4 regions of the Ferdinandcohnia salidurans genome follow, and region 3 is predicted to be linked to each of the others. Evidence: riboswitches for the same ligand, from Rfam matches in the RefSeq annotation. Region 3 holds a riboswitch; each other region holds the start of a gene.
What was found. Region 3 has a riboswitch for S-adenosylmethionine ahead of mtnK (S-methyl-5-thioribose kinase). Riboswitches for the same ligand answer to the same signal wherever they lie in the genome.
Positions count from the first base shown of each region.

Region 1: it holds a riboswitch for S-adenosylmethionine, as region 3 does, so the genes downstream of both, metK (methionine adenosyltransferase) here and mtnK (S-methyl-5-thioribose kinase) in region 3, are expected to answer to the same signal.
Region 2: it holds a riboswitch for S-adenosylmethionine, as region 3 does, so the genes downstream of both, ACFSFW_RS16105 (enoyl-CoA hydratase-related protein) here and mtnK (S-methyl-5-thioribose kinase) in region 3, are expected to answer to the same signal.
Region 4: it holds a riboswitch for S-adenosylmethionine, as region 3 does, so the genes downstream of both, ACFSFW_RS18225 (5-methyltetrahydropteroyltriglutamate--homocysteine S-methyltransferase) here and mtnK (S-methyl-5-thioribose kinase) in region 3, are expected to answer to the same signal.

Region 1 covers NZ_JBHUEK010000005.1:28,561-36,722, reverse strand. Annotated here, with positions in the region: gene ACFSFW_RS02610 (YtzC family protein) at 1-97, opposite strand, end outside; gene mnmL (tRNA modification radical SAM protein MnmL/YtqA) at 345-1,307, shown strand; gene mnmM (tRNA 5-(aminomethyl)-2-thiouridylate-methyltransferase MnmM) at 1,304-1,876, shown strand; gene tbcS (tetraprenyl-beta-curcumene synthase) at 1,899-2,963, opposite strand; gene ACFSFW_RS02590 (gamma carbonic anhydrase) at 3,084-3,623, shown strand; gene metK (methionine adenosyltransferase) at 3,643-4,842, opposite strand; SAM riboswitch class I at 5,266-5,428, opposite strand; gene pckA (phosphoenolpyruvate carboxykinase (ATP)) at 5,711-7,300, shown strand; gene ACFSFW_RS02575 (alpha/beta hydrolase family protein) at 7,321-8,130, opposite strand.
Region 2 covers NZ_JBHUEK010000025.1:346,983-355,144, forward strand. Annotated here, with positions in the region: gene ACFSFW_RS16090 (tripartite tricarboxylate transporter TctB family protein) at 1-336, opposite strand, end outside; gene ACFSFW_RS16095 (Bug family tripartite tricarboxylate transporter substrate binding protein) at 499-1,488, opposite strand; gene ACFSFW_RS16100 (CaiB/BaiF CoA transferase family protein) at 1,570-2,775, opposite strand; gene ACFSFW_RS16105 (enoyl-CoA hydratase-related protein) at 2,821-3,546, opposite strand; SAM riboswitch class I at 3,789-3,899, opposite strand; gene ACFSFW_RS16110 (LysR family transcriptional regulator) at 4,055-4,996, shown strand; gene ACFSFW_RS16115 (FIMAH domain-containing protein) at 5,324-8,162, opposite strand, start outside.
Region 3 covers NZ_JBHUEK010000008.1:100,071-108,232, reverse strand. Annotated here, with positions in the region: gene ACFSFW_RS06430 (pyridoxal phosphate-dependent aminotransferase) at 1-142, opposite strand, end outside; gene ACFSFW_RS06425 (carbon-nitrogen family hydrolase) at 237-1,022, shown strand; SAM riboswitch class I at 1,113-1,272, shown strand; gene mtnK (S-methyl-5-thioribose kinase) at 1,373-2,557, shown strand; gene mtnA (S-methyl-5-thioribose-1-phosphate isomerase) at 2,569-3,618, shown strand; gene ACFSFW_RS06410 (methylated-DNA--[protein]-cysteine S-methyltransferase) at 3,670-4,158, opposite strand; gene ACFSFW_RS06405 (methyl-accepting chemotaxis protein) at 4,273-6,033, opposite strand; gene ACFSFW_RS06400 (B12-binding domain-containing radical SAM protein) at 6,242-7,987, shown strand.
Region 4 covers NZ_JBHUEK010000026.1:1,934-10,095, reverse strand. Annotated here, with positions in the region: gene ACFSFW_RS18250 (pirin family protein) at 1-734, opposite strand, end outside; gene ACFSFW_RS18245 (sigma-70 family RNA polymerase sigma factor) at 919-1,635, shown strand; gene clpP (ATP-dependent Clp endopeptidase proteolytic subunit ClpP) at 1,640-2,242, shown strand; gene ACFSFW_RS18235 (Na+/H+ antiporter NhaC family protein) at 2,309-3,625, opposite strand; gene ACFSFW_RS18230 (SDR family NAD(P)-dependent oxidoreductase) at 3,659-4,423, opposite strand; gene ACFSFW_RS18225 (5-methyltetrahydropteroyltriglutamate--homocysteine S-methyltransferase) at 4,552-5,655, opposite strand; SAM riboswitch class I at 5,773-5,874, opposite strand; gene ACFSFW_RS18220 (DMT family transporter) at 5,985-6,863, opposite strand; gene ACFSFW_RS18215 (AbgT family transporter) at 7,069-8,162, opposite strand, start outside.

The sequences.
Region 1 (8,162 bases), on a different contig from region 3:
GCTCCTGTCTTCTTGCATACGTAATTTGTTCTTGAGCATTTCGGATTGAATCCTCACAGCGCTGTAAAAAGGCATCTACTGATTGTCGAGTAGCCATTCTTCCCCCTCCTACATTCGAAATGAGAAGCAAAAGCCTTCTCAACTATAGTTTGTTCATCCTTCATTACTTCTCTCAAAAAGTTATTTCCAATTTATGAGGCCAGTACGAGATGGGTCACATAGACGTTGTCACAGAAAGCGGTGTTCTCAATTTTTTGTTCTTCGAATTTACATTTGAGTTCTTAAAAGCCCCCGTGCTAAAATTTACGTAGCAAATTCTTTTCTTAGTTAGGAGGGGCGATTAAATGCCTCAAGGAAATCCATTTTCATATTCAACAGATAATAAACGTTATCATACATGGAATTACCACCTACGTAATACTTTTGGAAATAAAGTATTTAAAGTAGCACTTGATGGAGGATTTGACTGCCCAAACCGTGACGGTACAGTCGCACATGGTGGATGTACTTTTTGTAGTGTCTCAGGGTCAGGTGACTTTGCCGGAAACCGTGCGGACGATATCCTTACACAATTCCATACGATTAAAGATAAAATGCATGAAAAATGGAAGGATGGCAAGTACATGGCATACTTCCAAGCGTTTACAAATACTCACGCCCCTGTAGAGGTCTTGCGTGAACGGTTTGAACCTGTTTTAAGTCAAGAAGGTGTAGTCGGAATCTCTATTGCTACAAGACCTGATTGTTTGCCTGATGATGTTGTTGAATACTTAGGAGAATTAAATGATAGAACCTACCTCTGGGTTGAGCTTGGTTTACAAACTGTACATGAAAAAACAGCGCAGCTGATTAACCGTGCACATGATTTTCAGTGTTATGTTGAAGGAGTTAATAAGCTTCGTAAACATAATATCCAGATTTGCTCCCATATTATTAATGGCCTCCCACAGGAAACACCAGAGATGATAATGGATACAGCTCGAGAAGTAGCGAAACTTGATGTACAAGGCATCAAAATTCATTTGCTGCATTTGTTAAAAGGAACACCGATGGTGAAGCAATATGAAAAAGGACTATTGGAATTTCTCTCTTTTGAAGATTATATACAATTAGTTTGTGACCAGCTTGAAATTTTACCACCGGAAATGATTGTTCATCGCATTACAGGGGACGGTCCGATTGATTTAATGGTTGGGCCGATGTGGAGCGTTAACAAATGGGAGGTTCTAAATACAATAGATGCTGAATTGAAACGTCGTGACAGCTATCAAGGAAAATTTTATGAGAAGGTAGCTGAAAACGTATGAAATTAGATCGCATCCTTCCATTTGCCCGAAATTTACTAAAACTTGCTGTGAATGAAGGGGATTATGCAGTTGACGCTACAATCGGAAATGGTCATGACACAGCAATGCTCGCTTCATTGGTTGGTGAAAATGGACAGGTCTTTGGCTTTGACATACAAAAAGAAGCCATTGAAAACACAACCAATCGTTTGAAAGAGCAAGACCTATATGAGCGTGTTCGTTTGTTTCATGAAAGCCATAGTCAACTTTTAACGATAATTCCAACTGAAGCCCACGGCAAAATTACAGGGGCCGTCTTTAATTTAGGCTATTTACCAGGGGGGAATAAGGAAATTGTTACAAAGGCTGATTCTACGATTGAGGCAATTGAGCAATTACTTACCATCATGAAGCCTGAAGGTATCATCGTACTTGTTGTGTACCATGGCCATGAAGAAGGTGCAGTCGAACGAGATCAGCTATTAGAATACTGTTCAACACTTGACCAAAACCGTGCTCATGTTTTAATGTACCGATTTATGAATCAAATGAACAATCCACCTTTTATTATTGCCATTGAAAAAAGATAGAGCCCAGCACTCTATCTTTTTCTTATTCAAACACATGTTGAAATCTACGATAGGCTCGTCCATTTACATAAAAGAAAAACGAAGTCTTCCCACCAAGTCTAATGATTTTCTTCGCAATTTTTAATACACTTCGTTGTGTCCTTACCTTTTCATCTGATAAATAGAGACCTAATAAACCCCTGTTAATCATTCGGTGAAATTTTTCATTTGGTAGTCCTGCTGTATGTTTATCTGCTTCCGTGATAAAATGCTTTAGGCGATCGACCAATTCATTTTCATGTGAATAATAAAAACAGAAATTCAAGTCTCCGCCTTGACGGTCCTCTTCTTGATCAATGAAATAATCAAGAAGGATATGCAGGCCTTGGATATATGGAAAATACCCATTCCGCACTTTGTTAGCCATCTCTTCGTTAAATTCTTCATGAAAAGCGTACGCAACTAAACAAAAAATCCCTAGTGTGGACCCTGAACAGGCTGAGAATTCATACCATTCCATGCTAGGTAAGTTCTTTTGGTGATCTTTAAACCAATTCTCTAGTCTTGGTACTCGCTCTTCTACCTTTACATGTTTATGAATTTGTAAAGCACAATAATAACTTGCCAATTCCTGTAGATAATTAGCAATCTTATCATAATGATTAAGGTTTTGAAGAACACCCTGACAGGTTGTTACTAGGCTTTCCAAGTATCCCCCATCATCCTGTTCCTCTCGATATTGATAATAGTTTTTTGTTGGCTGTCCTGGTCGTAATGCATCTGGCATAGAGTCATGTAACGAGCTAAAATCTAACGGATCAAGTGAGGTACTACGATCACAAAGATTATCTAGATAGTCACTTATCGTTTGATAGGCAACGATAAAACGAATACATTTCTCCATTTGTCCTTCTGATAATAAGGCGAGAATTGCCCCACCTTCACAGTGAAACGTTTTAGTTTGAATACTCGCTAATGCCTGTTTCCGAAGTTCCTCATTCGGAATAGCCTCCGCTTTCTTTTTCCAAATCGATAATTCACGATGTACAATCGGAAATACCTCACGATACACTTTCTTCATTAAACTAATTGGTTTTGTTGGTACCATCGATATCACCTCATTTTTTAGGAACATTGAATCTATATACGATTTACGATATTTGTAAAAGTTGATACACTTACCTTAAATGATTATTTATCGAATATCAAACGAAAGGATGTATCTATTATGATTTATCCATACAAAGGGAAATATCCTGAAATTGCCGACTCTGTATATATTGCGGAATACGCGACAGTTACTGGTGACGTAAAAATTGGTGAGGAAACAAACATTTGGTTTAATACTGTTATACGAGGTGATGTGGCACCGACAGTTATCGGAAAAAGAGTGAGCATTCAGGATAATTCAACCTTGCATCAAAGTCCAAATAATCCTTTAATTATTGAAGATGATGTCACAATTGGACATCAGGTGATCCTACATAGCTCTATTATCCGTAAAAATGCTCTAATCGGGATGGGCTCGATTATTCTTGATGGGGCCGAGGTTGGTGAAGGGGCTTTTATAGGTGCCGGTAGCCTTGTTCCACAAGGTAAAAAGATTCCACCAAACACTCTTGCATTCGGAAGACCAGCTAAAGTTATTCGTGAATTAAATGAAGATGATCAAAAAGATATGGCCAGAATCCGCCGTGAATATGTGGAAAAAGGGCAGCATTATAAAGAATTACAGGAAAAACGAGCTAACAAAGAAGCTCGCCAGTAAGGCGAGCTTTTGTTCTATCTTATTTTGCAGCTTGTGTTTTAAGTGCTTCTGCTTTGTCAGTACGCTCCCATGGTAAATCAAGATCATTTCTACCAAAGTGACCATATGCAGCAGTTTGCTTATAAATTGGACGACGAAGATCCAGCATGTTAATAATTCCAGCAGGACGTAAATCAAAATTATCACGAACCAAATCTACAAGTACATCCTCTGACACAGTTCCAGTTCCGAATGTGTCAACAGAAATAGAAACTGGTTGAGCAACGCCGATTGCATACGCAAGCTGAACTTCACATTTATCAGCTAAACCAGCTGCAACGATGTTTTTCGCAACATAACGGGCAGCATATGCAGCTGAACGGTCAACCTTAGTTGGATCCTTACCTGAGAATGCGCCACCGCCATGGCGAGCATAACCACCGTACGTATCAACAATAATTTTACGACCAGTTAAACCAGCATCCCCTTGAGGACCACCAATTACAAAACGGCCAGTAGGATTAATGAAATATTTTGTATTCTCATCAATTAGTTCACTAGGAACGACAGGATTGATTACATGTTCTTTTAAATTACGTTGAATTTGCTCTAATGAAATTTCAGGATGGTGCTGAGTTGAAATAACAATTGTATCAATACGAACTGGATTGTTGTTCTCATCATATTCAACAGTAACCTGAGTTTTTCCATCTGGACGTAAATATGGAAGAATCTCATCTTTACGTACCTTTGTTAGTCTGCGTGATAACTTGTGAGCTAATGAAATTGGTAGAGGCATTAATTCTTTTGTTTCGTTACAAGCATAACCAAACATTAATCCTTGGTCTCCAGCACCAATTGCTTCAATTTGCTCATCTGTCATTTGACCTTCACGTGCTTCTAACGCTTGGTCAACCCCCATTGCAATATCTGGTGATTGCTCATCAATGGATGTTAAAACAGCACAAGTTTCATAGTCAAATCCGTATTTTGCACGTGTATAGCCAATCTCTTTAATCGTTTCACGGACAATCTTTGGGATATCTACATATGTAGAAGTTGTAATTTCTCCCGCAACAAGTACAAGACCTGTTGTGACAGAAGTTTCACACGCTACGCGTGCATTTGCATCACTTGCTAAAATCGCATCTAAAATAGAATCTGAAATTTGGTCACAGATTTTATCTGGATGTCCTTCTGTAACAGACTCTGAAGTAAATAAACGGCGTCTATTTGTCACAAACGCTTCCTCCTTTTCGGATTCAGAATCGAATAGGTTCGAGTTCTGACATTCATTGATACGGTACTCATTCCCTTAGTATTGTTACCTTCACGATTTTCTATCCTATATTAATGAACAGTTATCTGCGATCAAATGCGCCTTGGCGTATTTGCGCCCGATTTTTAGGCCCACACGATGTGGGTCATAAAGACGTTGCCACAGGAAGTGGCGTTCTTAGTCTTTGAACTTACAGCTCGAAAAATTACCGCTAAAAAATCGAGGCATCCGCCGGAGGCTTTAACATTATTCAGTCGGTGTTTGACCCAGACTGAATAATGTTAAACACATATTACGCGTTAAGTAACATCAATAAAACCAATAAAGAATAAAAAACCTTTCCCACTTTTTTGAGGAAAGGTTTATCGTTTATCCAGCCTTTCACTCTTATCGATCAAGGTCATACCTTGCTCAGGTTAGCACCTTATCACTTTTACGAATGTGGAGACCTACTAAATAGGTTTCACAAAAAAACATTTGATATGTAAGAAAAGTGATGGTTGCCGGGTTTCATTGGGCCTGTCCCTCCGCCAGCTCGGGATAAGAGAGTATCCGTTCAATGACATATCATATCGCAGTATTCCTTAAGGTGTCAACAGAATTTCGAAAAAAAACAAAGTCGAACTGTGTCACACTATTTCCACGAAATCGACAAACTTTAAAAAAATTATCGATTATAAAGGACTATTTTAGAATCCGTGCGCACTTTTTAATGATATGTTACGTAAAATACGTTAAATAGTATAGACTATTTTTATTAATGTGTTATACTAATTGTAAATTTGAGATAATTTATGGAAATTTAAAAATTAATAAAGGATGGTTTAACATGAATTCAGTTGAAGTTTCAAATGAGCAGCTATTAGAATTAGTGAATGGAAAAAACGCACTCCATAACCTATCTGTTCCTATTTTAGTTGAAAAAGTACTATCTAGACAAGAGGGAATCCTTACTTCGACTGGGGCTATACGTGCGACAACTGGGAAATACACCGGAAGATCACCAGAAGACAAATACATCGTAGAAGAAGCATCTACTAAAGATAGAATTGATTGGGGTAAGGTAAACAAACCAATTTCTGAAGAGGTATATGAAAAACTTTATACAAAAGTACTTTCATACTTAACAGAAAAAGATGAGATTTTTGTATTCAATGGATATGCAGGTGCTGACAAAAAAGTACGCATGCCAATCCAAGTAATCAATGAATATGCTTGGCATAATCTTTTCTCACAACAAATGTTTGTTCGACCATCTGAAGAGGATCTAAAAACACATCAATCTGAATTCACAGTTATTTGTGCACCAAATTTTAAAGCTGATCCTGAGGTAGATGGTACCCACTCTGAAACATTCATTATTATTTCCTTCGAAAAACGAACAGTGTTAATCGGAGGAACTGAATATGCTGGAGAAATTAAAAAGTCAATCTTCTCTGTGATGAACTATGTATTGCCTGAAAAAAATATTCTTTCTATGCACTGCTCTTCAAACGTAGGCCCAGAAGGTGACGTTGCATTATTCTTTGGTCTATCTGGAACCGGAAAAACAACTCTTTCAGCAGATCCAAAACGTCGTCTTATTGGAGATGATGAGCACGGTTGGTCTAGTTCTGGTGTGTTTAATATTGAAGGCGGTTGCTATGCTAAATGTATCAACCTTTCCCGCGAGAAAGAACCACAAATTTTCGATGCGATTCGCTTTGGGTCTGTGTTAGAAAATGTGGTTGTAGATGAAAAATCCAGAATAGCAGATTATGATGATAATTCATTAACTGAAAATACAAGAGCTGCATACCAAATTGAAAATATTGATAATATTATTGTGCCTAGTATTGCAGGTCATCCGAATACAATCGTATTTTTAACCGCTGATGCTTTTGGTGTTTTACCTCCTATCAGTAAACTAACTAAGGAACAAGCCATGTACCATTTCTTAAGTGGCTATACAAGTAAACTAGCAGGAACAGAGCGTGGTGTTACTGCTCCACAAGCAACATTCTCAACTTGCTTTGGATCACCATTCCTACCACTTCCTGCAACAGAATATGCAGAGATGTTAGGTAGAAAGATTGATGAACACAATGTTCAAGTATTCTTAGTGAATACAGGTTGGACTGGTGGAGAGTATGGTATTGGAAGCAGAATGAAACTATCATATACTCGCGCAATGGTTCAAGCTGCTTTAGAAGGCGAGTTAAACAATGCTGAAACCGTGAAGAATGATATTTTTGGTCTAGAAATTCCAATTCATATTCCTGGGGTTCCTGATGATGTTCTTCAACCATCCAAAACATGGGCAGACCAAAGTCAATACTATGTAAAAGCGAAAGAATTAGCTGTAAAATTCAAAGAAAACTTCAAGAAGTTCTCTAATGTTGCTAAAGAAATCGAATTATTGGGCGGACCACGCATTTAATAAAACGAAGCTCGGGGAAATTAGTCCTCGAGCTTTTTTGTTTTTGGCTCCCTTGTTTTCATCCACTCAGTTAATCGTCTTACTGTTTCTCGATTTTCATTTGGCGGAAAATAATGAGTGTATTGTGGAAAATACCAACTTTCCACCTCTTTTCCGAGTTCCTTTATTCTTTTTTCTAGACGATAGGCATGGTTAACAGAAACATTTTTATCCTTTTCACCATGAATAATAAGAACTGGAGCCTCCAGCTTTTCAAGTTCGTATAGTGGTGTTCTCCATTTATAACGTTCAGGATATTTTGTTGGTGTTCCTCCAATTACCCGCTTCAGCATTCGCCGTAAATCGTTTCGTTCCACATACGTTAGGCTTAAATCACTTACGCCACCCCATGTCACGATCGTACATACCTGGGGATGCTGAATGGCCGTAAGAAGGGCCATTACTCCTCCGCGCGAAAACCCAAAGACATGAATCCGAGTCGGGTTCACTTTTTCATGATCCTCAAGCACTTTAAAAGCAGAAAATGCATCATACCTGTCATGACCAGCGAAATCTTCATTCCCATCTCCCCCCTGATTTCCCCGATAAAAAGGTGCCATCACTACAAAACCTTCTGAAGCAAATTGGATGATGCGACCAATTCGAACCATACCTACATTTTTTATACCACCGCGTAGATATAAAAAACCGTCGTATACACCCTCTTCCATTGGTTCGGCAAGATAACCTTTCACTTTTAGTCCTTTACTCCAATATGTAATTAAATAAAGATTGATTGCCGGATTGGGAGACGGAAATCTCATTTTTTCAATAATAGTGCCTTCCACCATAATATCTATCCTCTCTAAAACATGATTGTACA
Region 2 (8,162 bases), on a different contig from region 3:
AAAAACGGTCATTAATGCTAAGAGGTATACAACGAGGCTTATATAAAAATAGCCAAACCAGTTCCAACTTATAATAAATAATGCCGATATTCCGATAGTAATTAATATTAAGGGTAGATTTGGCAAATCCAATTTTTTATCATTCGTTTTCAATACACTTTGAATGAAACTAACTACACATAAAATAATTAATAAACTTCCGAGAATGATAGGAAAAAAACCTGCTCCTATATCGGAAATTGTTCCACCATTCAGGTCAATCGCCGTTTTGATATACACAACTCCAACTACTATTAGTAGCAGTAAAACTAGATAAGAAGATCGTTTTATCGTCATCTCGCACCTCCATCAGTTCATTAAAAACGCTGTTCTACAGTTTCCGCGCTCCACCTAATGCTCGATACCCCTTGGTATATGTTTTATACATTCCTAGATATAGAGTAATAGTTCATGCACTTCTTCTGTAGAACAGCCCCTTCGATATGAGCTAAATTCCTTTTACTTTATCGCACCAATCGCTTCAAGAATTACTTTGTTTTTATCATATCGATCTTTTATTACTTCTCTAAACTCATCACTATCCGCATAATAAGGTGCAAGCCCTAAATCTGTTAGCTTAGCTTTTACTTCTGGATCTTCGAGAGCCTTTTTAAACGCTTGATGGATGATATCCAATCTTGACTCAGGTACACCTGGTGTTGCAAGTAGTCCGATCCAAGGTGTATTTCCGCTATCAATTCCATAATCTTTTAATATTTGAGCTTCGAATAACTCACTTTTTTCAGCACCTGTATCTATAAGAATTCGGTTTATCGTGTCATCTACTTGGTATGGATTACCTATGGCACCATCCACTTCTCCTGATAGAAGTGCCTGCATAGAAGGTCCACCGCCGCTATATGGGATACCAACTATTTCAATACCTGTTTTCGAAGCAAGCTCTTCCATTGCTAGGTGGCCAATCGAGCCTACTCCTGAATGTGCATACTTAAATTTTCCAGGGTTGGCTTTTACATATTCTAACCATTCTCCAAAGTCCTGCCACGGAGCATCTTCACGAATAATCAATAATTGAGGAGCTGATACAAGTCGAAGTACTTCTTCGAAGCTATCCCATTCGTATTGCAATTCATCGGTATGTGTTTTGATTGCAACACCCGTTTCCATTGTTACCGCAACTGTGTAGCCGTCCGGTTCGGCATTAAATAATTGTGTTAATCCCACAGTTGAGGAACCACCTGGTTTGTTTTCAACAACGATTGATACTTGATTTGGTAGGTGCTTGGACGCTGCCTCAGCCAATACCCGTGCAGATGTGTCTGTACTACCACCAGTATCATAAGGAACAATTAGTGTTATTGGCTTTTCTGGAAAACTATCATCCTCTTTTTTGCCTTCATCCGAAGTTTTTGTTTCCTCTGACTTTGAACAGCCTACTAGCAATACAAAAATCAAAGCTACTGCCAACATGAACCATCTTTTTTTCATCTTGTTTCCCCCTCTTCTTATTTTCATCATTTTTTTGAATCCATTTATAATAAGTAAAACCTTGTAGCTCCTTTGATATTTTTAAATAGTTTTTGTAGGATCTTTCTTTCGGGAAATTACCCCCTGTTTATGAAGGGCATCAATAGTTGAAGAAGAATAACCTATTTCTTGTAAAATTTCCTTTGTGTGCTCACCAATTTCAGGAGATCGATTTTTTAATACACTTTGCTCATCGGATAGTTTGACGACTACACCTGGAACTGTTACTTTTGTGTCATTGATTTCTATATCAATTAGCATATCCCGATTACGTAAGTGTTCATCTTTAAGTACATCCTCAATCGTATTGATTTTTCCGCAAGGGACTGATGCATTTTCTAGTAAGTCAACAATTTCGGAAACCGTCCTACTTGATGTCCATTCCGATATTCGCTTTTCAAGCTCATCATAGTTATCAAGTCTCCCATTCACGGTGTAGTAAGGTGAAGTCTCACTCCCCCATTCGGGACGTCCGATCACTTTGCAAAATTCACTCCACATTTTCGGAGCAAGAGCCGCAATATATACATAACCATCTACTGCCGGAAAGGTAGTTGCAAATACATTTCTGCTGCGGTTTCCAATTCGCATCGGATTTTCCTTAAGCACACTAACGAGTGATAAATTTTCAAATAACATGGATACCATAGAATCAAGCATTGCAACATCTACCAATTGCCCTTTACCTGTACGTTCCCTAGCTTGAAGCGCAAGCAGTGCGCCGTTAGCACCTTGCAATCCAGTGATATGGTCGGCAATGAATAATCCTGATTTTATTGGAGGCCCGTCTGGTTCTCCTGTTAAATGAGCGGCTCCACTTAACCCTTGAATCATTCCATCAAAAGCACGTTTGTTTTTGTTTGCCCCCGTTAAACCAAATCCCGTAATATGAACCATTATAATTTTGGGATTAATGTTAGAAATCGTCTCATAATCGATTCCCAGTTTTTCAGGAACACCTACTGAATAATTCGTTACTAAAATATCAGCGCTTTCAATTAACTTTTTTATTATTTCTTGCCCTTCCTTCGATTTTAAATCGAGAGATAGTGCCTTTTTATTCCGATTCATCGTTTCAAAATATATACTAATATCGTTATAGATAGGCTCAGCTACCCTTGAAGGCTCCCCATTAATAGGTTCTATTTTTATAACTTCCGCACCGTGATCGGCTAGCGTTTGACAACAATAAGGTCCTGCAATATAGTGGGTAAAATCTAACACCCTTATTCCACTTAACGGTCTCACAGATTTACACACCTTCCAATACGTCATTTTTAATAAAATCCAATGCTACTTCACTTTTGCCAAGTCTAGATTTAGAGTTTGTTCCAGCATAATTCCCTCTTTTATTCCAACCTGCTCTGTAAGTAATAATGCTTCCTTCCACTTTCTTACTACTTTGTACCCTTTGCTTGCAATGGTTTCAGCATATTCCATGACCCTACTGCTCAGTTCACTCTCATCAACGATCGCTTCAATCGCTCCTAATTGGTATGCATCTTGGGCAGTGCACTTCATACCAGTCAGAGCCATTGTCCGTATTTTTTGATAGGGTAAAATCCTTGATAAACCTTTCGCTCCTCCAACCAGCCCAATATTAATTTCTGGTATTGCGAAATATGCCTTTTCAGATGAAATAATAACATCCGAGCACCCTACTAATACTGCACCCATTCCAACAGCAGCTCCATTTAGCTCACAAATAACAGGGACAGAACAATGATACAAATCCTCCCAAACCTTACGAAGCTTTGGTCGACGAACGACATCATCTGCGGGTGTATACGTTGCTAATACTTTAACATCCGCACCTGCGCAAAAGACCTTTCCTTCAGCCTTTAGAACCACCGCACAAATTTCATTATGAGCATTCACGTACTCAACGATCGCGCTAAGCTCTTCATAGCTTTCTTGAGTTAAAGCATTTACAGGTGGCCTATCAAAGGTGACAATTAAGATTTTGTTATCATTCGTAAGGTTTACTTTGAAGTTCTTGTATACTTGGATTGCTTTCAATCTACTCTCTCCTTCCAATTAATTCCCAGTTTATTCCTATTTAACAGGGAACGGGTTTAGTTTGATTAAATCATATGATTGAATATTCCGTATACTCAAAATTTTTTATACTTCCATAGGTAATTACTATATATACCTGCATTGCTTAAGAATCCTGTTTTTTCTAAAAAATGATCTAAAAAAACGAAAAACCCCTCTTTCAAAAGAAAGAGAGGCATATGAGCATATGAAACGTCCGTCCCCTCTTATCTTTCAAAACATAATGTTTTGCTGGAATTAGCACCTTTTCATGTCGAAACATGAGTGGTTGCCGAGCTTCATCGGGCCAGTCCCTCCGCTACTCTAGATAAGAGATTAAATATTAAATTTATATATATAGTTTATAAAGTTACATGATAATGTTATTATTGTCAATGACGTTTTAGAAGATTTAAAATTATTCGTCAATTATTATATTAAAATACTATTGTGCTAATAATATACTTTCGGATTAAATGAGGAGGCTCCTATGAAACTTGAACAACTAAAGTATATTGTCGAAATAGCTGATACGGGATCAATCTCTCATGCAGCAGAAAGTCTTCAAATTACCCAACCGACCATTAGTCAATCCATTGCGAGTTTAGAAAAGGATTTGAAATTAAAAATTTTCACTCGTTCCCGACTAGGAACCCAGCCCACTGAAGCAGGAAAAATTATCATCCAGCAAGCTAGAGTCATATTAAGTAAAGTGAATGAATTAGAAGAAATGATAAGTGTTCAAAGTTCCCAACTATCTGGCTCCTTGTCCATTAGTGCAATACCTAGTTTTAGTTTAAATATATTACCTAAAGCACTTAACCTTTTTAAAATTCAATATCCTGAGGTTCATATTAAGTTATTCGAAGGTGGTTCCATCTTTACAAACCAGCTTGTTCTAGAGGAGAAAATTGATTTAGGGTTAACATCATTGAGACATGATTCAGAAATCGATCCAAGGTTATCTTTTAAACCATTATTAACGAGCAAGATGATTGCATATGTTGGACAATACTCTCCATTGGCAAAAAAGAGAACTGTCTCGTTAAAAGAGATTGTCCAATATCCTATTGTTCTCTTTGATGAAGGTTATGCGACCAATTATTTTATGGGTGAAAAGCTTGAGAAATTTGGCAAACCCAATATTGTATTCACTTCCGGAAATTCAGAATCGATGAAAAAAGTGATCTCCGAGAGCTTTGCAGTCGGTTTTTACGGTGACGTATCTGTACAATCCGATCCATATGTATTAAGTAATCAAATCCTACCAATTTATATCGAAGAGGAAGTCGATTCCTATTCATATCACGGCATTGTAACGAAAAAGAGCCTCCCAATCTCCTTAATCGCCCAAAAGTTTATAGATGAACTACGCAATCAAACTGAAAGCTTCAAACGAGTCTATAACTTGCAAGATTATTCAAAGAAGTAGAGTTGTTGGTTGGCAGCCAATCATTTAAACAAGAATGCACATATTGAAGCATTAATATTTTAAAATAGAATTTTTATGAAAATTATGGCTGAAACAGACTATTTCAAGGGACTTAATATCCTACTAATCAAATGTTTGTTTGAAATTCAAGTTTCAGACCCTTACTTGATTAAGCTGCTATTCAAACGTTTGTTTGAATTAATAATTCATAATTAGTACAGATATTTTTAAAACTTGTTTTTACTATATTGAAGTCATCTTTGAGCATAACAAACCCCCATTTGGCGGAAACCAAATGGGGGTTTGTAGCTATGACACTGTCTTACCTTATTCCCAAATTGCGTTTACATTGTTAGTGAGCATTTCTTTAATTTCGTTACTAGCATTGCTGTTATTTAGATGTTTTGTGAAGTCTTCTAGGTGTTTCTTTGCTTGTTGCGCATCGCCTTTGTCATAATGGTGCTGTGCTTGGTCTAATCGGTTTGTTAGTTGTTTCATTAGTGAATGATCGATTTGGTTTGATTCTGCAAGCTCCGCAATTTGCTTGGCTAATGTAGATGTGGTGACGTTAACTGTCACGGTAATTGCGTTTGATGTGTATTCTTCACCTTGATAAGTCACAATTGCCTGTATCTCAGTAGTTCCTGCATTTTCACCGGTGATTTTGCCGTTCTCTACCGTAGCAACCTGAGGTGAACTACTTACCCACTCTACATCAACTTCATCTAGGTTAACTACATCTCCGTTTATATGGAGGACAGAAAGGTCAGTTTCCCTTTCCTCACCTTGGAGTATCGTTGTTTCCCCTGCTGAAAGAACAACTTCTTTTAACAGAACTTCTTTTTCATAAGTTAGTTTGAAGTCATCATAATAGGCGCCTGACGTTGTAAAGAAGTTTGAAGCCCCTCCAAATAATCTAGCAGAAACAGCATTTTCAGGTGCTGTGACCGTTGCTCGTACAGTTTGCCATTGTTTATGACCACCTCTGACATGAATGATGTTAACACCATCCACATCACTCCCAACTTGCTTACCAGCTGCATTAAAATAACGGATAAAGAAGCTTGCACTGCCATCCTCTAAATACATTTCAACTGTACCGGTATATTCAACACCAGCTTTAACCGGAATCGGATCTGATACGACAAACACCGTTTCATTTTGAGAGCTATCCGTAATTTTTAAGGAATTGGTTCCCGTTTTGGCCTTTTCATCAGTTATCCCGTACGATACATTACTTGAAAGACTAAATAAAGACGACCAACCCGGAATCGAATTGTTTTCTCCTACTGTTCCTTCAAACCCTGCATTTTCAAATGAAACAGGAACAGTCTCGTAAATAGGTTTAACAGGTAGTTTACCGCCATCAACGACAGGAATCATTTTTAAATAATGACTGTCACCGTCGATAAAATAAATATTTTGGTTACCTTCGTTATCATAGGCAAGTTCAATAAACGAAACTTCAGGTCCAGCTTCAATTAAGCTAACATGCTTGAGTTCGTCTGATTTCGGATCTACAACGGCTAGTTTTCCTCCAATATCCGTATACAATAGACCATCTTCGCCAAATAAAATATGAACCGGTCTCCACATTCCTCTATTTTTGATATTCGGATATAGGTTTTTCGATTTTACAATTTCGTACGTATCCGGGTTCATTGCAAATAAGATTCCGTCAACGGCTCCCCATAACAATCCATCTTCATCAAACGTTAACCCACTGATCATTGGTGGCGCATCTAATTCTGGGAAATCTAATTCAAACTCCGTAATTTTCTTCTTACCTGCTACATCCCACACAAACATTTTTGCCTTTTTGGCAGTTGGTTCGATGTCTAATCCACCGCGAATTGTAGTAGATCCGTAAATCTTTCCATCTTTATAAGCAAGCCCCACAATACTTTGATCTTGGACTACATTTCTGTGTGTCTCTCTATCACCTGTAATAGGGTCATAGATTGTAAATGTTCCACCTAGTTTTTGATAGTATGGAATTGTACCAATTAACAATTTTTCATTTTCGAATTTCATGATATATGGACGGTCTTGTTCATACTCATCATATAAATTGAAGAGCGTTTTGACTTCTAGCGTATCAGTATTCATCTTCTGAATCGATGCTCCGGAGTAAATCCCGAAGTACATATCTGAGCCATTCCCGGCAATCATGCCTTCTGCTTGGCCCTGTGAATACGTCGTAACTTCTCCTGTTTTCGTGTTATACCTTGCCCCTTTTGGTCCTCCTGGGTAGGTCGTCATGTACAGGTTCCCATCAGGTCCCAGTCCAAGACTATGTAAAGCTAACGGCAAATTCCCATTCATCGATAAAGGTAAATCGATTATTTTTTGGGCGTCCAAATCCACTGTCATAATTTCTCCGGTTCTTTTTACCGTAATCAGACGTAAATCTGAATTATTTTCGCCAAAATCAACGAATGCACTTCCTCGCCATCCTGCAGGATAACGTATACCCGTTTCCCTTGTTTCTAGTGTGTTTACATCCACTTCTAAAATATGACGTTCGTTAATTACGTATGTTTTGCCATCATTCACAGCTAATTGTGAATATCCAAAAGCTCCAAAGTCGTCCTCAGAACCATCGCCTTTTATACCACCTATTACTCTATCAACCCACTCTTGTGTTGTTAAATCATATAGCAAAATCGCACTCACACCACTAAAACGTACAAATAAGTAGTTTCCAGCAACCTCCATATCATAGGCAAACTGCATTTCTTCGAGCGTTTTTCCAAAGATATCCGCTACATTTTTCGTGATATTTTCTTTTTCTAGAGTCTCCGTGTTGATGCGGTACACACTTCCGGTAACCCCCAGGCCTGCGTAGAGATAACCGTTGTGGTACGTCAACGATCGCACATAACTAGCGTCGCCCTCAGCATCTACTTTTCCTAGGTCAATAAATTTTTGCTGAGCGACGTCGTATTTGAAGATTTTACCTTCCTTTTCTTTGTATGTTCCGATATAGACATTTCCATCGTCATCGGTTGTGCTGCTCCAGAATTGATGGCTTGCATCTGGAATTCCTAGGTTCTTTACTGACTTTGTTTCTGGTGAATAGCTCCAAAGTTCTCCCGCGTTCTTTTCCGCTAATCCAGCAATATATACCGTTCCATCTGGAGCGATGATATGTGTCCAAACCTGG
Region 3 (8,162 bases):
GTGTTGGTTGGTCAGGATTCCCCTGTCCTAAATTTATAACATCATGCCCCTCGGCAACTACTTTGTTCACTTTAGCAACTAGTGATGCAAAAAACTGTTTCGGTAATTTTTGTAGGATTTCAGATTGTTGGAAATTTTTCATATCTACACCTTCTTTAAAATACTTGAAATATTAGTTGAAAATCATATATTGTTAGAGTTAACTTGTAAAGTATCATTTTTATGGAGGCAACCAAATGAATCTAAAAATTGCATGTATTCAGTATGATATCCAATTCGGAAAACCGCAAGAAAATTTTGACCGAATTTCAAAAGAAATAGAAAATACAATGAATCAAGACAAACCCGATATGATTATCCTTCCAGAGCTTTGGACAACTGGATATGATTTAACAAGATTAGATGAGATTGCTGACGAAAATGGCGATGAAACAAAAACGTTTATCAAAGCATTAGCAAAACAATACTCTGTAAATATTGTCGCAGGCTCTGTAGCTAAAAAGACAGAGCAAGGTGTGACAAACACAATGTTTGTCTTTAATCGAGACGGAGAATTGCTTAGTGAATACAGCAAACTACATTTATTCAAGCTCATGGATGAGCATTTGTATTTACAGGCAGGCGAAGCAAAAGGTGATTTTACCATTGAAAATGTACCAGCAGCAGGTGTCATTTGTTATGACATTCGCTTCCCGGAATGGATTCGTGCACATACAGCTAGCGGCGCTGAAATTTTATTCGTGGTAGCGGAATGGCCACTCCCTCGTCTTGAGCATTGGCGGACACTGCTTCTTAGCCGCGCCATTGAAAATCAATGCTATGTTGTTGCATGTAACAGTGTTGGTAGTAATCCTGATAACGTATTTGGGGGACATTCAATGATTATCGATCCATGGGGAACCATTATTGCGGAAGCCGGTACCCAAAGCACAACATTAGTTGGGGAAATCGACCTAAACAAGGTTCAAGAAGTGAGAAAACAAATCCCTATTTTCCAAGACCGTCGCCCTACTTTTTATTAATCGTTAAACTAAAATGTATATTGACAATTATGTATATTCATTGTTATGATTTTTATCAGTATTATAAAAATTTAAATATCGTTGTTTTATCTCTTATCAAGAGCAGGCAGAGGGACTTGGCCCGATGAAGCCCAGCAACCGACCGTAAAACCATCGTAAGGTGGGGCGCTATTTTTTCTAGCGCTGGGGAAACCCACAAGGCACGGTGCTAATTCCAGCAGGAAGTGTAGAACTTCTTGGCAGATAAGAGGTGCGAAGCCGTGTCTTCAAGCCTCTTTCTATGAAAGAGGCTTTTCTGTTTTTAGAGAAGCCTCCAAACTACTAAATTAATACTTCTGGAGGAATATAAAATGGCAGTATCATATCAATCGATTTACGAACCATTAACAGAAAGCGCGGCGGTGGCATTGGCCCTTCGTTTAGGTTTGTTTGAAGAAGGAACATTTTTAAAATGTAGAGAAATTGGGGATGGAAATTTAAATCTAGTTTTCCATATCACCGAAGAAGAAGGAAATGGCATCATCATAAAGCAGGCTTTACCGTATGCAAAGGTAGTTGGTGAAAGCTGGCCATTATCACTAAAGCGTGCAACAATCGAAGCAAATGCATTATTAGCAGCTGCTGATTATGTACCAACTCTTGTACCAAAGGTTTATTACTCTGATGAGATTCTAGCTATTACTGTGATGGAAGACCTTTCCCACTTGCAGATCTCAAGAGCAGGTCTTATTGAAGGTAAAAACTTCCCGCTATTATCTGAGCACATCGGAACATTTTTAGCTAAAACATTATTTTACACTTCAGACTTTGGACTAGAGCCATCAAAGAAAAAAATATTGGTACAAAAATTTATTAATCCTGATCTTTGTAAAATTACGGAGGATCTTGTTTTTACTGATCCATTTTTCGATATCGATACAAACAGTTTCGAAGAGGAATTACAGAAAGATGTTGAACAACTCTGGGCTGACCAACCACTAAAGCTTGAAGTTGCAAAATTAAAGCAGAAGTTCTTAACGCAAGCAGATGCTCTATTACATGGCGATTTACATACAGGAAGTATTTTCGCTAGTGAAACCGAGACGAAAGTTATTGATCCTGAATTTGCCTATTTCGGCCCACTCGGTTTTGATATCGGTCAATTTATTGCAAATCTATTATTAAATGCGATTTCAAGAGATTCTGAGTACCGTGAGCCATTATACGAACATATCGAAAGAACATGGGATGTATTTTCTTCAACTTTCTCAGACCTTTGGAAAAATGAAGCGGTTGAACTTTATCGTGATACGGAAGGCTATTTGGAATATGTTCTTGAGCAAACTTTTGAAGATGCAATTGGTTTTGCAGGCTGTGAAGTGATACGTCGAACAATCGGCCTTGCACATGTTGCCGACTTAGATGGCATTGAAAGCTATGAACAAAGAATTGCAACTAAACAACATGCACTTCGTTTAGGAAAAGAATTAATCCAAGAACGCAAGTCAATCAAGGAACCTGGAACTCTACGAAACTATGTAGAAAAAACTCACTAAGGAGTGACAACATGACCTACACAAAAACAGTTCCGCAATCCGTTCAGTGGAATGAAACACATATTAAACTATTAGATCAAACAAAGCTTCCGTTGGAGACTGTGTTTATCGACCTTTTTTCAATCGAGGATGTTTGGGAAAGTATTACCACTTTAAAAGTCCGTGGGGCTCCAGCGATAGGTATTACAGCTGCGTTTGGATTAGCTTTGTCTGCTCAAGGCTATGAGGTAACATCCTTAGATGAGTTCAAGGAAAGACTCCTAAAAGATAAAGAATACTTAGCAAGCTCACGCCCTACTGCTGTAAATCTAATTTGGGCATTGAACCGATTAGTTGCAAGTATCGAAGCTTCAAAGTCTGTGAATGAAGCTAAAACAACACTTGTTCATGAGGCGATTCGAATTCAAGCCGAAGATGAAGGGGTCTGTCGCCAAATTGGTGAAAATGCGCTTACTCTATTCAAAGATGGATTTAACGTGCTAACAATATGTAATGCGGGTTCGATCGCAACAGCTCGCTATGGAACAGCACTAGCACCATTCCATCTTGCAGCACAACATGGAATGAATCTATCAGTCTATGCATCTGAAACAAGGCCAGTATTACAAGGAGCTCGTTTAACAACTTGGGAACTCCTACAGTCAGGTGTGGATGTGACACTCATTACGGACAATATGGCCGCCCATACGATTTTGGAAAAAGGCATTGATGCCATCATCGTAGGTGCTGATCGAATTACTGCAAATGGAGATACTGCCAATAAAATCGGAACCTTCAATTTGGCGGTATTAGCAAAAACATTCGGTATTCCTTTTTATGTCGCAGCACCTCTTTCTACTTTTGATGTGACATTAGAAAGTGGAAAAGAAATTCCGATTGAGGAGCGAAATCCAGAAGAAGTGACTCATTTGGGTGGTGTTCGCGTCGCTCCAGAAGGGGTAAAAGTGTACAATCCAGCGTTTGATGTTACACCAAATGAACTTATTACAGCCATTATTACGGAAAAAGGGATTTTACAAGGCGATCTCAGAGCGGAAATCCATAAAGTGTTTGAAAAATAAAAGAAAATCCAGTGTGGAGGCACACTGGATTTTTTATGAGTTGAAAGCTCTTTATAGCACGCCTTCCAATTCCAACAGTTTTTCTTTTAAATCTGTTCGTGTACCAGTGTATCCCGTTAATGACCTGTCTTTTCCAATAACACGGTGGCATGGAACAACAATCGGAATTGGATTTTTCCTATTGGCTTGTCCAACCGCACGAACAGCTTTTGGATTATCAATGGCATTCGCAATATCCGCATAACAGCGAGTTTCACCGTAAGGAATATTCAAAAGTTCATTCCACACCTGTTCTTGAAACACTGTACCGCGAAATTTTATTGGGAAGCTGAACTTCTTTCGTTCCCCTCTAAAATATTCCTCGAGCTGATTTTTAATTTCTACAAGAGTAGCATCATCCGGAGCATAGGATGCATCGTACTTTTTATTAGCTACCTCCCAGTCCTCTTCAGAAAGCGAGATGTCAACTAATTCCATTTCTCGTGCAAGGATATAAATGGTTCCAAATATATCGGTTTTCATTTCACTATATTTATACATCACGCAGCACTCCCTTCTCTACTTTTATTTTACAAAACCCTGAAACATTTTGGAAATCCTTTATTTACAAAATAGTAAGCCAGTGCCTTGAATTTGCACTGGCTTTTCCCCGCCTTATAGTTTGAATCTAGTAATCATAGTGTTAAGTCTATTCGCTAATTGTGATAATAGCTCTGAATGGTCAGAAATTGTTTCCATCGTACTCGTTGTCTGTTGAACAGAGGCAGAAGTTTGCTCGACGCCTGCTGCTGACTGCTCGGAAACGGCAGCGATATTATCAATTGATACATTCATTTCCAGTGTATTGCTTGCAATTGTATCAAGATTTTCAGAAACCGTTTGGATCCGTTCTACCATGTCCGTAACCGCATCATAAATATCCTTGAAGGTTTGACCCGTTATTTGAATTTGCTTGGACCCTTCATCTACCTGGCTGTACCCATTTAATAAACCCTGAGCAACTGAGTTTGATTCGGTTTGAATACTATTTACAATTTCAGTTATGTCTTTGACTGAATGAGATACTTGTTCAGCTAATTTCCGTACCTCATCTGCAACAACTGCAAATCCCCTTCCATGTTCTCCTGCACGTGCTGCTTCTATTGCTGCATTAAGTGCTAACAGATTCGTTTGATCTGCGATATCTCGGATGACCTTCACAAGGGTTGAAATTTGCTTCGTTTGTTCGTCGAGTCCTTTTACCTTTTCAACAGAAAACTGCATGATGCTGTTTATTTTATTCATTTGCTCCGTTGAGGCACTCATATATTCATGGCCCTTTTTCGTCATTTCCAAGACGTTTTGAGACGATTCATTGATTTGAATTCCACTTTGGTTTGCTGTTTGAATTTTCTCAGCATAATCATCCATCATTTTAGCTAATTGCGTAGAGGAATTTGCTTGCTCTTCAGCTCCTGTCGACAACTCTTGAACGGTAGACGCAATTTGCTGACTCGCTGCTTTCACTTCACTTGATGAGATCATTAATTCGGAACTCTTTGTCGTTACTTGTTCGGAGACTGTTGTAATTTCACGAATCATTGATCGAAGGCTTTCATTCATTACATTTAATGACTTGCTGAGCAACCCTATTTCATCATGTCCTTTTACTTGAATGACATCGACATTTAGGTTCCCCTCCGCAATTCGATTCGAAATTCCAACCAATTTTTTAAGCTGCTTTCCAATATTTCGACCGATAATCACAAGGCTCAAAATAGCAATTATCGTCGATATGACAATTGAAACGAGTAAAACAATAGCTGTTCCAGTTACATTTGAATTTGCTACTGTAATCGCACGTTCACTTTTGACTTTCATGTTCGCTCGCAACTGGTCCAATTGTCTGACAGTATCCTTAATTATTTGTTCAGCTTCCCTGCTCGCTTCTATTGAACTTAACTTGTTCGCCGAAACAACCGCTGGAAAAACTTTTTCATCAAATAAAGTGGTGAGCTTTTGTTTATTTTCTCCAACCTTATTATAGTGCTGAAGCTCTATTGGTGTTAGCGAAGGTTCAAGTTCATCAGATAATTCGTCATATCGTTTACTTAAGTCGTGGAATGCTGTTACATGTTTTCCATTACTATCTTGTATGTAAATACTAATCTCGCTGCCTAGCTGGTTGAAAACGCTAGCAATTTCGGTAATCATTATGGATTGCTCTCCGCTTTTTTTCACTTCTTTCATTTCATTATTTACATGATACAGCTGTACAAAAATGATTAAAGCCGATAAACAAAATAAAAGAATGGTAATCGTAAATGCCACTCCATATTTATAGCCAATCTTCAAATTATGCCACCATGCGGCTAGTTTTGTAGGTGACTTTTTATGTACGTTTTTTTCCCGTTTTTCTCTTTTTGACCCCTTCAATTGCCTACCCCCTGCTTACTACGTTTCTCTATTTTAGATATTTCGACAAAATCTCTGTTACACTATTCTTTATTATAGTAGAAATTGTCGGACTTTGAAATGAATTCTGAGAATTAAACAAAGGAATATTCACTTGTATTTGGTGCAAATAGCCTCCTGTGGTAAAATAAATAAGTTAATCATAGTGTTTTTAATAAGGAGCAAGAGAATGAATATTGTTGTTAGTACGTTAAATGCAAAGTATATCCATACAAGCCTGTCCATTCGGTATTTAAAGGCTTTTGCGGCACCTGAATTTGATGTTACACTTGCGGAATATACAATTAAGGATCCAGCAATGAACATCGTTACTGACTTGTATCGAAAAAAGCCGGATGTTATCGGCTTTAGCTGTTACATTTGGAACATTGAAGAAACCATTAAAGTCATTAAAATGCTAAAGAAAATAAATCCGGAGCTAGTCATCATCCTTGGCGGCCCTGAGGTGACTTATGACGTTCACGAATGGCTTGAGCGCATACCAGAGGTTGATTATATTGTCGTGGGTGAAGGGGAAGAAACCTTTAAGGATCTACTCACTGCGATTCGTGATAATGAAAGTAAAGATGACATCAGTGGTGTCGCTTTCCGTAAAGAAGATCGCATGAAAATCAATCCACAACGAAATAAGCTCAATCTTAAGGATTTACCTTCACCATTTCGATTTGAAGAGGACCTCGAACAGTTATCAAAACGCGTAACATACATTGAGACAAGTCGTGGTTGTCCATTTAATTGCCAATTTTGCCTTTCCTCCATTGAAGTTGGAGTGCGCTATTTTGATCGTGAAAAAGTCAAAGACGACATTCGTTTCTTAATGGACCATGGTGCTAAAACTATTAAATTCGTTGACCGCACCTTTAATATTAGCCGAAGCTATGCGATGGAAATGTTCCAGTTCTTAATTGATGAACACCGTCCAGGTACTGTTTTTCAGTTTGAAATTACAGCAGACATCATGAGACCTGAAGTCATTGACTTTTTAAACAAAAATGCACCTGCTGGGCTGTTCCGATTTGAAATTGGAGTTCAATCTACAAATGACCTAACAAATGAATTGGTTAAACGTAAGCAAAACTTTGCGAAGCTGCAGCGGACCGTAATGATGGTAAAAGAAGGCGGAAAAATCGATCAGCATTTAGATTTGATTGCCGGTCTACCTGAGGAAAATTACCAATCCTTCCGAAAAACATTTAATGATGTGTTTGAAATGCGTCCTGAGGAACTTCAGCTTGGCTTTTTAAAAATGCTTCGTGGAACTGGAGTTCGAATCACTGCTGCACAGCATGATTATATCTATATGGATCACTCGCCTTATGAGATTCTAGGAAATAATGTTTTAAGTTTTGAGGACATAACAAGAATTAAACAGGTTGAGGATGTTCTCGAAAAGTATTGGAATGACCATCGAATGAACGAGACGGTAGAATTTTTGGTTACTCATAGTTTTGAGACACCATTTGATTTCTTCCAAGACTTTGGCACGTATTGGGACGAGCGTGGATGGTCTCGAATTGGTCACCAGTTAGAGGATTTATTCAAGCGTCTGTATGAATTTTTACAAGCGACAAACCAACATCAGCTTCCAGTTATCGAAGCTATCATGAAATATGATTATTTAAGAAATCAAAAATACAAGCCACGGAAGCCTTGGTGGGAGGACCTTGTGAGTAAACAAGATCGGGCAACCTTCTATCAGGAGGTCGTGGAAGACCCGAATGCTTTAGGTGAGGAATTTAGCAAACTGAAGCTTCAAGAAAAAGATTTGTACAAGCATACAGTTGTCGAAAAAATTCCATTTGATCTTGAGACTTATAAACAAACGGGAGAAATTAAATTACAAGATACGTATTTGCTCGTTTATTTTGATCCAATTGAAAGACAAGCAAAAGTGTATTCCCGAAAAGTTTCGTAAAGAAAGAGTCAGCGCTGCTGACTCTTTTTCGTACGTCCAGCTCCAACGCCTAGCCCCTCGAGGTCACAAGCAAATCCGTCAAGAAGGTCAAAGAGCAACCTTCTAGCTAGCTCGTCTTGTGCTTGTCGGACTTACACAGGACGTGTTGACATCGACGTTTGCCACAGGACGTGGC
Region 4 (8,162 bases), on a different contig from region 3:
TATGCCCATTTCCCACTGATCGTTCCCTCCATCGACACTGGTGCATTCATGTCGACATAGAATAGTACAGCTGTTGTATCCGCTACTCCAGTTATTGAAGGTAGAGGCTCCTCTAAATCTGTAACAGCTTCCTTTTTTTTAATCTGAAAATCCCCAACAGTAAGCTCACCATCTACAACATATAAAAATGGTGATAAGCCTTGGTAAACAGGTATTTCTAACTGATCCCCTTGCCTCAAATGCGCATCAAGAATATAGACATTTTGTCGAACCTTCAGTGGCGCTTTACTTTCTTCAGGTCCTACCATGAGATACCAATCACGGTTTCGAATGGGCTTTTCATGAAATTGAATCGTTGGTTCGAGATCGGATTCATAGGGTCGAACAAAAATTTGGAGCATTTCGACTTGATCATTTTTCACTTTTTCCTCATGCCAAAAGCTCCGACCCGCATTCATCATCATTAAGTGCCCAGTCGTTATCGGAACCTCTATCCCAGTTGAATCCTTATGATGCATTGTACCACGCCATACATAACTCAAAATCTCATCGTTGACATGCTCATGCATCTTTATCGTTAATCCTTTTTTCATCACAGCATGGTCGATAATACTTAACGAGCCGAACGCAAAATCTTTATTCTCCTCTAAAATATCGCCAGGCTGAATTCTTGTGATTGTAAATGGACCCTTGTATGGTTGCCAATGCTTTTCGGCAGAAAGTTTTTGTAACATTGAAAGGTCACCTTTTGTCCTTTTTGTATATTATAACAAACCCTACTAATCGTTTCTTGTTCGAGAGCTTTTACTTTGCATATAATGGAAACTAAGTAAACCTTGAAAATATTTTTTACCCCCGTATCTTTTCATACCCTTTTATTCGTTTATAAAATAGAGACGCGCTGAAGGAGTGATTGTTTTGCATAGTAAGCTTTGGAATGGTTCAGAGGACTTTAGAGAACAGAAGGAATTTTTTACTGAGGAACAACTTCATGATCTCTATCCGCTGCTCCGACGATATTGCCAGTTTATATCCCAAAACAGCTGGGATGGAGAAGATCTCGTGCAGGAATCCTTGATTAAGGCTTGGAAGCATTATAGGCACCAGCCTACAATCTCTAAAGCACTCTTGAATAAAATAGCCCGAAATGTATGGATAGACACAGTGCGAAAACGAAGCAAAGAGTCTCTTGAAGCTATTACTGATGATGGATATGATGAATCCCTGCAAATGGAGAAACGCTTCGAGGCTGTACAACAGCTTATGAGTAAGCTAACACCGAAGCAAGCTGTCATTTTTGTTTTAAAAGAAGGGTTTCAGTTTCAACTACTTGAAATAGCTGAACTATTAAACACAAATGAGACTGCTGTGAAAGCCGCCATGTATCGTGCAAAACAGAAAATGGAGAAGAAAGAAGAAATTCCACTTATCGAGCAATATTGGACAGAGGAAGATCGTGAGCAGATTCAAAAAGTACTATATGAATCTTTAAACAAGCAAGATCCATCCATATTAATCAGGACGATACCTTCTATCCATTCTTTATCGAAAAACACAAATCCAACTTGTTCTATGCAAAAATCACGATCCTACAAATTTCCTTCAAGCACTGTCTCTATGGCTATGGCTGCATAATAAGATGCAAGCGAATAAGGAGGAAAATAATTTGAATTCGATACCATATGTAATTGAACAATCCAGTCGTGGGGAACGATCGTATGATATTTACTCGAGGTTATTAAAAGATCGGATTATTTTGATTGGTGACGAAATAAATGATTCTGTTGCCAATAGTATAGTTGCACAGCTATTATTTTTAGCAGCTGATGATCCCGATAAAGATATTTCCCTTTATATTAACAGTCCCGGTGGCTCTACTTCTGCTGGTTTTGCCATTTTTGATACGATGCAATATATTAAACCAGATATTAGGACCATTTGTACAGGTATGGCTGCATCCTTTGGTGCCATGCTTTTGCTAGCCGGAACAAAAGGAAAAAGATTTGCCCTCCCAAATAGTGAAATCATGATCCATCAGCCGTTAGGTGGGGTGCGCGGCCAAGCAACTGAGATTGAAATTTCCGCAAAACGCATCCTTAAGCTTCGAGAACATACCAATCAAATCATTTCAGAACGCACAGGTCAACCAGTTGAGAAGGTAGCAAAGGATACTGATCGGGACTATTTTATGAGTGCAGAAGAAGCAAAGGAATACGGGATAATTGATGGAATAATTAAATAACCATCTTTATAGAAAAAGCGAATACCACTCTCAAATGGTAATCGCTTTTTACCTTTTCAGGATTTGTTATGCAGCCTTTATTTTTTTACCTTTATTTCGTTCAAATCTTGGAAATCCAATTAGAATGGCAATAATACCACATATTAAAATTGCAATTGGATAATAGGAATATGCCAAAATGCTTAATGGCGAAATTGCCGCCAACCCTGATGCGACAAGCATTTGTCCTCCATATGGAACAAGCCCTTGCCAGCTACTCGAAAATATATCAAGAATACTTGCAGATTTTCGTGGATCAATTTGGTATTCATCAGCAATATTCTTTGCCAATGGACCAGTGATAATAATAGAAATTGTGTTGTTAGCAGTAGCTAAATCTGTGACACTAACCAATCCAGCAATTCCAAACTCTGCCCCTTTTTTCGTTTTAATTTTACTCGTTACAAAGTTTAGAAGCCATTGGATACCACCGTTATGCTGGATAATGCCAATCATACCTCCGATTAAAATCGCAACAATGGCTAAATCCTCCATATTAATAACACCTTGGGAAACAGCTTTTATAAATCCAGTCAAGGTGTAAGAACCATCAACTAAACCAATAATCCCTGCAAAAATGGTCCCACCTAGAAGAACAATTAAGACATTCACTCCCAGTAAAGCAACAATTAGGACGGCTAGGTATGGAACTACTTTAATAAACTCATATGAGTAATCTCCTAAAGTTTCAACACTATTACCAGCAGTAACGAACCAAAGAATGATTGCAGATACGATAACGGCAGGTAACACAATCAGAAAGTTAGTTTTAAATTTGTCACTCATTTTCGTTTGCTGTGTTCGTACCGCTGCGATGGTAGTATCAGATATCATCGAGAGGTTATCTCCAAACATCGCCCCACCAATGACCGTTCCCATTGCTAAAGCCAGCGGTATCCCAGTTTGTTCTGCAATGCCAATACCAATTGGAGCAAGTGCGGCAACCGTTCCCATTGATGTCCCCATCGATAGAGAAATGAAACAACCGACAACAAATAATCCGACCATTAATAGATTACTAGGAATAAAAGTTAACCCCATATTTACGGTAGACTCAACTGCCCCCATGCCTTTTGCAGTTTCAGCAAATGCACCAGCTAAAATAAAGATAACCGCCAACAGCATAATGTTGGGGTGACCAGCACCTTTTGTAAATATATCAATTTTCGTTGATAATTTTTCCTTTTTATTCATTATTAATGCAATGGCAGAAGCAATAATAATCGCAACATTTAATGGCATATTTGAAAAATCACCGGAAATAGCTCCAGTGCCGACAAATAATAAGACAAAAATTAATAATGGAAACAACGCAGAGAAGCTTCCTTTTTTTACATCTTCCATTTCTACCAACTCCTTTCATTTTAAAAGATGAAATCAGTGCATCGTCATTCCACCCGTAACATTTATCCCTTGCCCCGTCATATAATCCGAGTATGTTGAGGCTAAAAACACAACAACATTTGCGATATCTTTAGGTTCAGCCGTTCTACCTAGCGGAACCTGAGAACAGTCCTCCTGCCTTATTAGCTCAGCATTAAGCCCTCTTAACTCACCGCCTATTACTCTTTCCTTACGCTTCATGTCAGTTTCTACGATGCCAGGACAAACCGCGTTCACATTGATTCCATCTTGAGCCAATTCAATTGCCATTGTTTTTGTAAAGCCTAATACAGCATGTTTGGAAGCAACATAACTTCCCATTAATCGGTACCCATTTTTACCCGCTTGCGAGGATATGTTGATAATCTTTCCACCTTGCCCTTGCTTTTTCAGGATTCTTGCGACGGCTTTACTGAACAGGTATACTCCTTTTGCGTTCACGTCCATCACAAGGTCCCAGTCTTCTTCTTTTATATCTACGGAGTAATCCATTTTTGAAATTCCGGCGTTATTCACTAAAATATCTAAACGCCCAAAATGCTCCATTACTTCTTGAACCGCTTTTTCAACCTGTGCGGCTATTGTAACGTCTGCCTGGAAGTAAACTAACTTTTCATTGGAATTTTCCGCATTAAATTCTCTATCCACTACAGCTACTTTAGCCCCACACTCTAAAAATGCGTCCACAATCGCTTTTCCGATACCTTGGGCACCGCCAGTTACAATAGCTACTTTTCCTGTTAAATCCATACAATACATTTTAGTATCCTCCATGCCTTCATAAAAAAAGTATTCGCGTCTGATTACTTGGTTTTATCCTGTAAAAGGAACAGGTACACCGTCACACCTGCTAATGCAGTTGGACGAGAGCCCCGTCCTTGTTTCCTTTATCCCCAAATTTCTTTTGAGATATCTACAATGTATTTCAATTTCGCCCATTGCTCTTCTTCAGTTAAAATATTTCCGTGGTGCGTCGAAGCAAAACCACATTGCGGGCTGATACACAAATTTTCAAGTGGTACAAATTGTGATGCTTCTTTTACACGTGCGATAATATTCTCTTTAGATTCTAATTCTCCACGCTTTGATGTAAATACACCAAGAACAACGCGAGGGCCATTATTTGGGATATACTCTAATGGAGTGAAGTCCCCCGAACGATCGTCATCATACTCTAAGAAAAAGCCATCCACTTTTTCTTTCGCAAAAAGAGTAGGAGCAATTTTTGCATAGCTTCCTTCGAATGCCCAGTTAGAACGGTAATTTCCACGACAAAGGTGGGTCGTAATTGTTAAATCTTCCGGCTTTCCCTCTAATACGCCATTAGCCACTCTTAACGCTAATTCGATTAATTCTTCACGTGTTGAACCACTATCATTAAAAGGGATCTCCGGTGCATTGAGACCTGCTATGTAAACATCGTCTAGTTGTAAATAGCGGCAGCCTGCCTCATAAAAGGCTTTAATGGCATCTCGATATGTTTGAATAATATCATTCGCATATTCCTCAAGATCAGGATAGATTTCCTTGTTACGGATTCCAGCATTAAACAATTGATTCGGACTTGGAATGGTTTGCTTTGCAATCGCACGGTCACCCACGATTTCTTTAAATTCAATGAAATCTTTAACATGTGGGTGCTCAGGATTAAAGGAAATTTTCCCAATAACTCGCACGTCGTATCTCTCGGTCTCTTCTTCCTTGAACTTAAAGCCATGGTTCGGAACATAGCCCTCTACTCCATTCAAATGCTCTAAGAAATCTGTGTGCCAAAATCTCCGGCGGAACTCGCCATCTGTAACGGCATGTAAGCCAATTTCAATTTGTTTATCTACAATCTTTTTAATTTCTTCTGTTTCAATATCATGAAGTTCGTGTGCTGAAATTGCTCCAGTTTGAAAATCTTTTCTTGCCTGATGAATTACTTCTGGACGTAATAAACTTCCTACATGGTCTGCACGAAATGGAGCCTTTACTAACGTTTTTGTCATTTTAAAACCTCTCCTACCTTTTAATTTTGGGACAAGGGACCTGTCCCTCCGTCCCACACAAAAAACCCTCTTCTTGCAAATAAGAAGAGGGTTGGATAGACATATGAAGTCCCGCTCTTCTTATCTTCTAGCTTGTTGCTACTGGAATTGGCACAGTACTTAAAAAAGTCTGTTGCCGAGGCTTCAAAGGGCCAGTCCCTCCACCTCTCTGGATAAGAAAATTCGAAATATTAAATTATGAATTAAACTTTACGCTCAAATGTAAAATTTGTCAATAGTAATTTTCCAAATAAACCTTTGGTATCGACTTGTTGTGTACTTCTTACGCTCTACGACTTTTTAGTGTTTTTCCAATTAATCTCACTTATAAAAGTAGATCCCAAGATTAAGATGCCACCGACTATTTGTATGAGGTTCATACTTTCATTTAAGATAATGGCAGCCATGATTACAGCGGAAATGGGGTCAATATAGCTTAATACGGCAATCGTTTGACCTTTTAATTTTTTTATTGCTGAAAAATATAATAGGTACGCAACCCCTGTGTGAATGATCCCAACCATTAGTAATAGACTGATTGACTGTAGACCAAGTCCTGAGTAATTCAGGCTTTGCGTAGCTAAAACGTATGGAAACAGTACAATCGAAGCCATTGAAAGCTGCATAATGGTAGTTTCAAAATCTGATAGGCCTTTGATAAACTTGTTGATTAGAATCATACTTGCGTAAAAAGCTGCAGCGAGTAAGCCATTCAAAATGCCTACAGGATGGTTGTATGTTCCTGCCGATGTTTCAGCACCTGGATTAACAACTAAAAGCAAACCTACAAAGGCGAATACAATGCTAGTTCCCTTCATCCAAGTCCATTTTTCTTTCAATAATAGCGGTGCCAAAATCATAACAAACACTGGGGCAAAATAATAGCTTAGTGTAGCATTCGAAATAGTTGTATATCGATAAGATTCGAATAGAAAAATCCAGTTGAAGCCCAACGCTGCCCCGGATAAAAGCAGTAAGATAAGATTCCGTTTTGACATTTTCAATGAAAACTTTTGCTTTACTAGAAAACTGGCACCAATTAAAAACAAACTTCCAATTGTCCCCCGAAATAAAGCCATTTCGCTCGAAGAAAGATCAATATTCTTCACAAACAACCCAATACTACCAAAAATCAGCATTACTCCTATAAAAATAAACTTTGCCTTCATATCCCTACTCCTATTTATAGTCCCGCCCTCTTCCCCTATGTGGCAAAAGAACAGGCACAAAATGTCCTAAAACTAAATGAAACAGAAAATCTCTAATATGAGATTCTCTGTTTCACATGTTACATTGCTTTATTTAAATTGTCAGCCTATATTTTTATTTCCTGAATCTTTTACGTAAAAAATCTTAATCTCGTAATCTGTCCCTCTATAGATGAATCGGTCCCTGTGGTCCAACTGGAACACCGATTAGGTACCAAATCACTGCAATTATGATCCAGAATATACCGAAGAATACCGTGTATGGAAACAATCCAGAAATCAATGTTCCTAACCCAATATTTTTATCGTATTTTTTCGCAAAAGATAATAATAGTACCAGATATGGAAGCATTGGGGTAATAGGATTTGTAATCGAATCTCCCACGCGGTAAATGGCTTGTGTAAAGGCCGGGTGGTAATCCAAATACATAAACATCGGTACAAAGATTGGAGCAAGAATCGCCCACTTTGCTGATGCACTTCCAATTAGCAGATTTACAAATGCAACAAAAATAATGAACAAAATGATTAACGGAACACCTGTTATCCCTATATCATTAAGGAAGTTAGCCCCTTTAATCGCAATGATTGGACCTAGATTACTCTCGCTAAAGAATGAAAGTAATTGTGCGGCAAAAAACACTAAGACAATGTAAGGTCCCATCGTGCTCATCGATTTTCCTAAAATATTTCCAAAATCTCTTGAACTAGTAATTGTTTTGGCACCAAGTCCATAGAAGAAACCAGGAATAAAGAAGAAAATTGTTAATAATGGTACAATCCCTGAAATTAATGGGGATCCATCGATAATCGAACCAGTTTCCGGATTACGTAAAATGCCATTTTCAGGAATAATCAGCGCCAATAAAACAATTACATAGACAGCTGTAGATATTCCTGCCCATTTTAGTCCGCGACTTTCATCTAATGAAATGTTTTCAATTGCCTCAATTTCACCTGTATATTCCCCAAATCTTGGAATCGTAAATTTATGCGTGACCCATACAGAAACAAATAACAGGACAATTGCTGATACCGCGATAAAATAATAGTTCATAGCAGGATTTGCTACATAATTTGGATCTACCGTCTGAGCAGCTGGACCGGTAAACCCAGCGACAAGTGTATCAGACATGCCAATAATGAAGTTTGCAGCAAATGCTCCAAGTGTGGAGGCATATGCCATAATGAGTCCCACGAGTGGATGATATCCAAAAGCCATTAATACGCTTGCTGCGAGTGGCGGCAATACAATTGGAC